4 regions of the Kitasatospora sp. NPDC048239 genome follow, and region 3 is predicted to be linked to each of the others. Evidence: riboswitches for the same ligand, from Rfam matches in the RefSeq annotation. Region 3 holds a riboswitch; each other region holds the start of a gene.
What was found. Region 3 has a riboswitch for cyclic di-AMP ahead of ACGFZP_RS11425 (transglycosylase family protein). Riboswitches for the same ligand answer to the same signal wherever they lie in the genome.

Region 1 (2,191 bases), on a different contig from region 3:
GGCACCCGGCTTGGGGGCGTGGATGACCTGGCCGCCACCCACGTAGATGCCCACGTGGTGGTTGTCGTTGTAGAAGATCACCAGGTCGCCCGGCTGGGCGTCGGCGATGTTCGAGCCGATCCGGGTGCCGGCGCTGGCCTGCGCCTGCGAGGTGCGCGGCAGCGACACGTCCGCCTGGGCGTACGCCCAGCTGGTTAGGCCCGAGCAGTCGAAGGAGCTCGGACCGGCGGCGCCGTACACGTACGGGGCACCGAGCTTGCTCTCGGCGGCGGCGATCGCGGCGGCGGCGCGCGAGCTGTTGGCGGCGGGCGCGGCCGGCTTGGCCGGCGCGGCGGGCTTGGCCACCGGGGAGGCCGGCGCGGACGGCGCGCCGATGTCGCTGCGGGGGGCGCTGTCGCGGGAGGCCCGCTCGGCGTCCGCCTTCGCCTTCGCCTCGGCCTTGGCGGCGTCCGCCTTGGCCTTCGCGTCGGCGGCGGCCTTGATCTCGGCCTGGCGCAGCGCCTCGCGCTCCTGCTCGGTCAGCGTGTTGAGCAGGTCCTGGGCCTTGGCCAGCTTCGCCTGGACGTCCTCCTTGGACGCCTTCAGCTGCTGGGTGGTGGCCTCGAGCTCGCCGAGCTTGCCCTGAGCCTCGTTGCGGTCCTGGTCGAGCCTGCGCTGCTGCTCCTGCAGGTCCTTCAGCGCACCGGACTGGGTGCTGCTGGCCTGGGTCAGCGCGCCGGCCTGGTTGAGGAAGTTGTCCGGGCTGGTCGAGAGCATCAGCTGGACGGTCGGCGATATGCCGCCGTTGCGGTACTGCTCGCCCGCGAGCTCGGCGAGGCCGCCCTGGGCCTCGGTCACCGAGGCCTGCTGACGCGCCACCTTGTCCTGGAGCTCGCCGACCTGCTTCTGCAGCTCCTGCTGCTTGGCCTGCGCACCGTTGTACTTCTCGGTGGCGACCTCGGCCTGGTCGTTGAGCTGGTCGACCTGCTCCTTGACCTGGTCCTTGGTCGGCGTCGGGTCGGCGTGGGCACCGGACTGCGCGGAGAGGGCGACGGCCGCGGCGGCGGCGGCGGTCAGGATCGAGACGCGGGCGCGGCCGGCGGGCTTGGGACGACGATGGGACGCCACGAAGGCGGACTCCTTCTTCCTACATCCGCCTACCGGGTGAGCTGACGGGTTCGGGCTGGAAGCGTGCCCTACGACGCCTCACCGACCGTTCCACCGGTCGACCTGGCGCCGATTCACCCCGGAGGAACGTGTGGTTCCCCGGCTCCGGTCCACAGCGCCCCCGACTACTGGGCTCCCCGTCGGGCAGAAGACCTGCCCCGCTGCTTCACGAACTCGGCGGTAACCCCCGCCGCCACCCTGAGTGGGTGATCGACTGTGCGGTGGTTCGAATCCCGACCCTAGTGACAGAACCGTGATCCGTTCAAATCCTTGTCAGAAAAAAGACGGAACAAGTCCCAAGTTCATTTGTGAATATGACCGGGCGTGATCGCCGGCATACGCGGAGCTGATCGATTCTCACCATGTGGTCGACCGGCCCCGTCGATGGCGTGTTCCACATCACAGGAGCCCGACATGGGAGTGGGCGTGTCGGTCCGTCAGTAAATGTCCGAATTGAAGGCATTGCAGGGCATTGGCCCTGCAATGCCCGAAGGATCGTCAGACCCGGCGGATCGCGTTGATCTTCATCGCGTCGGCCTTCATCACCTTGACCACGTCACCGGTGTGCGGCGCGTGCACCACCATGCCGTTGCCGATGTACATCCCGACGTGGCTGCGGTCGTCGCGGTAGATGATGAGGTCGCCCGGCTGGGCCTCGGCCAGCGAGGGCACCCGCGAGCCGTAGTTGGCCTGCGCCTGCGAGGTGCGCGGCAGCGAGACGCCGGCCTTCCCGTACGCCCAGACCATCAGCCCGGAGCAGTCGAAGGTGTTCGGGCCGACGTCGCCCCAGCCGTACGGCGAACCCTGCTTGCTCATCGCGTTGGTGACGGCCGCGCCGGCGAACCCGGAGGCCTGCGGCAGGGTGCCGAGGTCGGCCCGGGCCGCGTCGCGCGAGGCGCGGTCGGTCTGCTGCTGGGCGGCCTTGAGGGCGGCCCGGTCGGCGGCGCTGAGCGAGTTCAGCAGCGCCTGGGCGTCCCTGAGCTTCTGGTTGACGTCCGCCTTGGCCTGGTTCAGCTCCTTGGTGGTGTTGTCCAGGGAGGCGAGG
Region 2 (2,191 bases), on a different contig from region 3:
CCGCCACGGCGGAGGCCCGCGCGGCGGCGTGGCGCGCGCGGTCAAGCGGATGCGGGCGTACCTGGCGGACCTGATCCACCGCAAGCGGGCGGACCTCGGCGACGACCTGATCTCCGGCCTGATCCGCGCCAGCGACCACGGTGAGCACCTGACCGAGAACGAGGCCGCGGCGATGTGCTTCGTACTCTTGTTCGCCGGCTTCGAGACGACCATCAACCTCATCGGTAATGGCATGTACGCGCTGTTCCGCAACCCGGACCAGCGGGCACTGCTCCAGGGGTCGATCGCCCGCGGCGAGACCGGCCTGCTGGACACCGGCATCGAGGAACTCCTGCGCTACGACGGGCCGGTGGAGCTGGCGACCTGGCGGTTCGCGACCAGTCCGCTGACCATCGGCGGGGTGGAGATCCCGGTCGGCGACCCGGTGCTGGTGGTGCTCGCGGCGGCGGACCGGGACCCGGCGCGGTTCGCCGCCGAGAACACCCTCGACCTGGCCCGCGCCGACAACCCGCACCTCGGTTTCGGCCATGGCATCCACTACTGCATCGGCGCTCCGCTGGCCCGGCTGGAGGGCCGCGCCGCGCTGTCCACCCTGTTCACCCGGCTGCCCGATCTGAGGCTCGCCGAGACTCCGGAGAACCTGCGCTGGCGGGGCGGTCTGATCATGCGCGGGCTTCGCGAACTGCCGGTGGAATTCACGCCGGAGATCCCGGTCGGCACATCGGCTGACGTGCAGTCCGAGGGCCCGCCGGAGGACCCGTCCGGCGACCCCTCCGAGACCTCGACGCGCTGACGGGACGTCGCCGCTACCCCGGTATGGCCGATCTGAACCGCCATCAATCCGGACATATCTGCTCCGTTGGTAGGCGATCGGCCACGCGCCGTAATTTCTATGTGATACCGGCGATATGAGCTTGTGATTGATGTGAGGATCTGTCTACTCTCCCTGAAGTTCGCAGCTGCGGACCTCGTGTGCGGAACGCCGAATCCTGCCCGCCGCTTCACGGGAAACCGACCAGACCCTTGGGCAGGGGCGGGGGACCCAGGTTTAGTGCCGTTCCCCACGGCTTGGGGTGAAGCCGCCCGCGCGGGCTGACAGCCTTCCGCGCGACGCGGCCGGGCCACCTCCCGGTCCGAACCCGACAGCTCACCTCGCAGGCGTGCGGAGAGGGACACCTTCATGCTGTTCGTTGGAACCGGCCGTCACCGTCGTCGCACCCAGACCGAGAAGGCCATCGCCGTCGCAGGCGTGGCAGGCGTCGGACTCGCACTGCCGCTCCTCTCCGCCACCGGCGCCTCGGCGGCCCCCGTCTCCACCTGGGACGCGGTCGCACAGTGCGAGAGCGGTGGCAACTGGAGCATCAACACCGGCAACGGCTTCTACGGCGGTCTGCAGTTCACCCCGAGCACCTGGAAGGCGTACGGCGGCGGCTCCTACGCCCCGCAGGCCAACCAGGCCAGCAAGGCCCAGCAGATCTCCGTGGCCGAGAAGGTCCTCGCCTCGCAGGGCCCGGGCGCCTGGCCCGTCTGCTCGCAGAAGGCCGGGCTGAGCAAGGGCGGCGCGCCGGCCTCCGTCGACACCTCGACGGACGCCAAGCCCGCCGCCCCGAAGCCGGCTCAGAAGCCCGCCGCCCAGCAGCCGGTGGCCCCCAAGCCGGTCCAGAAGCCGGCGGCCCAGAAGCCCGCCGCGCAGCAGCCCGTGCAGCAGTACACCCAGACCCCCGGCTTCTCCGGCCAGTCCGGCTGGGACGCCGACGCCAAGGTGTTCTGGTACCAGAACAACGGCGCCTGGTACTGGACCAGCCACCAGAGCGTCTACCAGCAGTACGCCGGCCAGGCCGGGTACCAGGGCGCGAGCCAGGACACCCGCCCGGCCGCCGCCCCGGCCGCTCCGGCTGCTCCCGCCGCCCAGGCCGCCGCGCCGAGGAGCGGTCACGGCTACACCGTCCAGTCCGGCGACACGCTGTCCACCATCGCCGCCGGCCAGAACCTCTCCGGCGGCTGGCAGGCGCTGTACGACGGCAACCGGGGCACCGTCGGCGGCGACCCGGACCTGATCGTCCCCGGCCAGGTGCTCACCCTCGGCTGACCGCCGCACCCCGGCCGCCCGCACCCGCCGCAACCACGGCGCCCACGGCAGCCAGGAGCGCGGCACCCCGCGAGCTCCGCAGCCGCGACCACCGACGCGGTG
Region 3 (2,191 bases):
GGCCTGGGTCAGGCCGGAGCAGTCCCAGCCGCCGTTGCCGGTGCCGCCGTAGACGTACGCCTGGCCGACCTTCGACTGGGCGAAGGAGACGGCGGCGGCCATGCTGCCGGTGGCGGCCTGGGCCGGGGCCGGGGTCTCGGCCTGGGCGGCGGGCTTGGCGGCCGGGGCCTGGGTCTGTGCGGCCGGCTTGGCGGCGGTGGAGCCGGCGGCCTGGTCCGAGGTCGAGGAGGAGCGGTTGAACCAGTCGAAGTTCTTGCCGGACTCCTCGGACTGCTGGGCCTGGCCGCGGTCGCGCAGGGCCAGGTGCTGGCCCGGGTAGATGACGTGCGGGCCGTCGGCCAGGACGTCGCGGTTCAGCTCGTAGAGCCGCTCCCAGCCGCCCTGGACGTTGTTCTTGTCGGCGATCGCGGAGAGCCAGTCACCGGCGATGACGGTGTACTCGGCGGACTTCGCCTGGCCGTCCTGCTGGCGGTACTGCTGCCAGTTCTGGCCGCCCTTGGCGGAGTCGGAGGCGGCCGGCTTGGCGGCGTCCGCGGGGGCCTGGGCCGCGGGCTTGGCGGCGGGCGCCGGGGTGGTCGGCTTGGCGGCGGGCTTGGCGGCCGGGGCGGGGGTCTGCGCGGCCGGCTTGGCGGCGGTCGCACCGGCCGAGGTGTCGACGGCGGCCGGGGTGCCGCCCTTGGTCAGGCCGGCCTGGACGGAGCAGACCGGCCAGGCGCCGGGACCCTGCGAGGCGAGCACCTTCTCGGCGATCGAGATCTGCTGGTCCTTGGTGGCCTGGTTGGCCTGCGCCGCGAAGGCGGTGCCGCCGAAGGCGGCCCAGGTGCTGGAGGTGAACTGGAGGCCGCCGTAGAAGCCGTTGCCGGTGTTGATGCTCCAGTTGCCGCCGCTCTCGCACTGGGCGACCTTGTCCCAGGTCGCGACGGAGGCGGCGGAGGCGGTGCCGGAGGTGAGGCAGGGAATCGTGAGGCCGATCCCGACGACGCCGAGGGTGGCGATCGCGCGGCGGGTACGGCTGGACAGGCTGGTGCCGTTGCTGGGCAGCATGGTGACGCGGTCCTCTCCCACGCCTGCGAGGTGAGCTGTCGGATTCGGGCTGGAGTTGCCCGGCCGCGCTGTGGACGCGGCTTCACCCCTAGCCCTGGACCGGTACGGGACCGGTCTAGGGCGACTTACCTGTGGGTCCCCCGCTCCTGCCGTGGTGCGTTCTGCGCTGCCAGCGCAACCGACGGCAGGACTCGGCGTTGCGGATGAGCTGGGTCCGTGTGGCCACGAACGGGGAGCACGTTAAGCAGACTTAAGTTCAAACCGCAAACATGTGTGATGGTCGTCACAGTGTGCCGGCCTGACCTTTTGCGCCTGTCCATCATGATCAGAAATGACCGTTTTCGAGCAACGCCCTTGCGGATGAGCGCAACTGCCTATGCTTCAGAGCGTCGCAACCGACGCAGCCGTCTGGGGGGAGGGCTACGCAACGATGGCCATGGACGAGGACCCGCGCGCCGAACGGCCGACCGTCAGGGCGCGCGGAGCGCACCGCCGGGCAAAACGCCACAGTCCGGACATTCCGTCGGCGGCGGCCCGAACTCCCGTACCGCGCCGGACGATGCTGCGCTGGCTCGCCGTCGGCACGGTGTTCTCCGCGATCGCCGGCGAGGAGGTGGTGCGCCGCTCGCTGACCGGGCCGACGCAGCCGGTCGCCGCCACCGGGGCCCCGGCCGCCGGGGAGGCGCCCGGCGGACACCGGCACGGCGGGCCCGCCACCGCCGACCCGTCCGACCCGTCCGCCGGACCGCCCGAGGACGGCGGCGACGGCACCGCCGCCGCCCAGGCGCCGCCCGAGCAGCCCGCCGCCGCACCCACCGTCGACCAGGGCGGCCGCCGCTGGTCGGATCCGGCCGGCTGGGGCGGCGCCGTCCCCGGCCCGGGGAGCGCCGTCCGGATCACCGACCGGGTGCTGCTGGACACCGACGCCACCGTCGCCTCCCTGCTGGTCGAACCGACCGGAGCGCTGACCTTCGCCGCCGACCGCACGCTCACCCTCGCCTCGGCCGGCAACGTCGAGATCCGCGGCACCCTCGCCCTCGCCCCCGACGGCGCCGCCGTGCACACCGTCCGCTTCCCCGCCGTCGACGAGCGCCGCTTCCAGGGCGACGGCATGCAGGTGGTCGACACCGACACCGGCCTGTGGGTG
Region 4 (2,191 bases), on a different contig from region 3:
TGGACGAGCTGGACGAGGAGGGCTGGGGCGAGGCCCGGATGCTGACGGTCGGGATGGCCACCGACGGCGCCCGGCGGCTGCTGGAGCAGGGCCTGATGCGGCGCAGCTACCGCAACCTGGCGGCGCTGAACGCACTGGGCCGCCCGATGCCGGACGAGCTCGCCGGGGACTTCGGCGCGTTCGAGGAGGCCGCGGTCGAGGTGGCGCTGGAGCTGTCGGGCGAGTGGACGGTGCCGGGGCTGGCGCAGCTGCTGGTGACGGAGTACCCGGAGCTGGCGCCGGAGCCGGGGCAGGAGGAGATCGACGCCTACCTGGCGCGGCTGCCCCAGGAGTAGCGCGGCCGCCCCCAGGGGTAGCGCGAGGCGCCCCGGTCCGCAGTGGACCGGGGCGCCTTCGACCTTGGGCCCTAGGGCTTGGGGCCCTGCGTCAGGGCGTGATGCCGCGCTGCTCGAACCAGGTCTCCGGGTCGACCGGGGCGCCGCCGCCGGGGCGGACCTCCAGGTGCAGGTGCGGGCCGGTCACGTTGCCGGTGGCACCGACCTTGCCGATCTGCTGGTTGGGGACGACCTTGCCGGAGCCCTTGATGATCGAGGAGAGGTGGCAGTACCAGATCTCGGTGCCGTCGGGCAGCGTCTCGACGATCCGGTAGCCGTACGAGCCGGACCAGCCGGCCGAGGTGATGGTGCCCTGGCCGACCGCGTACACCGGGGTGCCGGTGTCGGCGGCGAAGTCCAGGCCGGTGTGCAGGTGGGCCCAGTAGGAGGCGCTCTGGCCGTAGTGGGCGGAGAGGTTGTAGTCGCGCACCGGCAGGTTGACGGCGGCGAGCTTGGCCTTCTCGGCGGCCTCGGCGGCGAGCCTGGCCTCCACCTGCTGGGCGGCGCGCTTGGCCTCCGCCTCCTTGGCGGCCTGCAGGCGGGCGGTCTCGTCGGCGGCGGTGCGCTGGCTGTCGGCCTGCTGCTGGATGCGGGCGGCGAGCGCGAGGCCCGGGTCCGCGGAGAGCGCGACCGGCGCCTCGTCCGGGGTCTCGATGGCGGGCGCGGCGGCCGGGGTGGCGGAGGCGAAGCCGGTGGCACCGAGGGTGGCGGCGACGGCGGTGACGCCGAGCAGCGGCGCGGTCCCGCGGGTCTGGCGGGGCATCCGGTGCCGGTTGGTGTCGGCGGGCTGCGGGGCCTGCTCGTCGGCCGGGCCGCCGTATCCGCCGCCGTGGGCGGGCGGCCAGGGGTGGTCGAGCAGTTGGGTGCCCGAGCCGGAGCCGGGCAGGTGTGCCGGAGAGTGCGTCGACGCCACGGAGGCGCGCTCCTTTCCTTCCTTCGCGCCTACCGGGTTAGCTGACGGGTTCGGAGCAGGAAGGTCTCCTACGGCCGGGCCTGGGCCTGGCCGATTCACCCCAAGGAACGTGGTTCCCCGGCTCCCTGACCTGCCCGGAGGCGGGTCGTCGGGATTAGGCGACGGCGCACGGTGCCGTTTGGGTACGGCGTTGCCGACCGCGCTGCGTTATCAAACGTTAATCCTAGGAGCCCCTGATTCCAAGCCATCCGGGTGGGACGACCTGAGACCGCCCGGGCAGTACGTGACCTGATGGGCGATTTGTGAGGCTTGAGCACAACTGACACTACCGAACGTGATGAGACGTCAACGAACGGACGCCGGGTTGAGTACTTCTACTCATGTGCGGCCCGCCCCGGCGCCGCCATCCTGGCGCCATGAACGCACCCGTGCAGTCGCGCACCACGTCCGCGTACTACATCCAGGCCGTCCTGTCCTTCGCCCTGTCCGGCGTCGCCCTCGCGATCGGGATCGCCTACCTCCCGGTCGACGCCTGGACGCGGGCCTTCCTCGGGCTGGGCCTGCTCTACACCGTCACCTCCTCGTTCACCCTGGCCAAGGTGATCCGGGACCGGCAGGAGACCAACGAGATCGTCACCCGGGTGGACCAGGCCCGGCTGGAGAAGCTGCTCAGCGAGCACGACCCGTTCAAGGTGGAGGGAGTCTGAGCCGCCCGGGGCCGACCGGGGCGGAGCCGCACCCGGCGCGCCCGAAAGACTCCGCGGTCGATAGCTTGACGGCTAAGGCTATTAGCCTTAGCTTTGTGGCTATCGGCGGAACCCGCCGATGACGTGCACGGCGGACCGAGGAGGCCCACGATGACCGGCTCCAGCACCCCCACCACGCAGTTCCTCGACGTTCCCGG

Region 1: it holds a riboswitch for cyclic di-AMP, as region 3 does, so the genes downstream of both, ACGFZP_RS02100 (NlpC/P60 family protein) here and ACGFZP_RS11425 (transglycosylase family protein) in region 3, are expected to answer to the same signal.
Region 2: it holds a riboswitch for cyclic di-AMP, as region 3 does, so the genes downstream of both, ACGFZP_RS04870 (transglycosylase family protein) here and ACGFZP_RS11425 (transglycosylase family protein) in region 3, are expected to answer to the same signal.
Region 4: it holds a riboswitch for cyclic di-AMP, as region 3 does, so the genes downstream of both, ACGFZP_RS07880 (M23 family metallopeptidase) here and ACGFZP_RS11425 (transglycosylase family protein) in region 3, are expected to answer to the same signal.

Annotation. Positions count from the first base shown of each region.
Region 1 is NZ_JBICZP010000001.1:475,803-477,993, reverse strand. It holds gene ACGFZP_RS02100 (NlpC/P60 family protein) at 1-1,107, opposite strand, end outside; cyclic di-AMP (ydaO/yuaA leader) riboswitch at 1,118-1,274, opposite strand; gene ACGFZP_RS02095 (NlpC/P60 family protein) at 1,645-2,191, opposite strand, start outside.
Region 2 is NZ_JBICZP010000002.1:193,390-195,580, forward strand. It holds gene ACGFZP_RS04865 (cytochrome P450) at 1-793, shown strand, start outside; cyclic di-AMP (ydaO/yuaA leader) riboswitch at 1,004-1,175, shown strand; gene ACGFZP_RS04870 (transglycosylase family protein) at 1,181-2,089, shown strand.
Region 3 is NZ_JBICZP010000004.1:17,148-19,338, reverse strand. It holds gene ACGFZP_RS11425 (transglycosylase family protein) at 1-1,065, opposite strand, end outside; cyclic di-AMP (ydaO/yuaA leader) riboswitch at 1,052-1,251, opposite strand; gene ACGFZP_RS11420 (hypothetical protein) at 1,604-2,191, shown strand, end outside.
Region 4 is NZ_JBICZP010000003.1:24,783-26,973, forward strand. It holds gene ACGFZP_RS07875 (hypothetical protein) at 1-335, shown strand, start outside; gene ACGFZP_RS07880 (M23 family metallopeptidase) at 427-1,287, opposite strand; cyclic di-AMP (ydaO/yuaA leader) riboswitch at 1,300-1,458, opposite strand; gene ACGFZP_RS07885 (YiaA/YiaB family inner membrane protein) at 1,704-1,994, shown strand; gene ACGFZP_RS07890 (alpha/beta fold hydrolase) at 2,145-2,191, shown strand, end outside.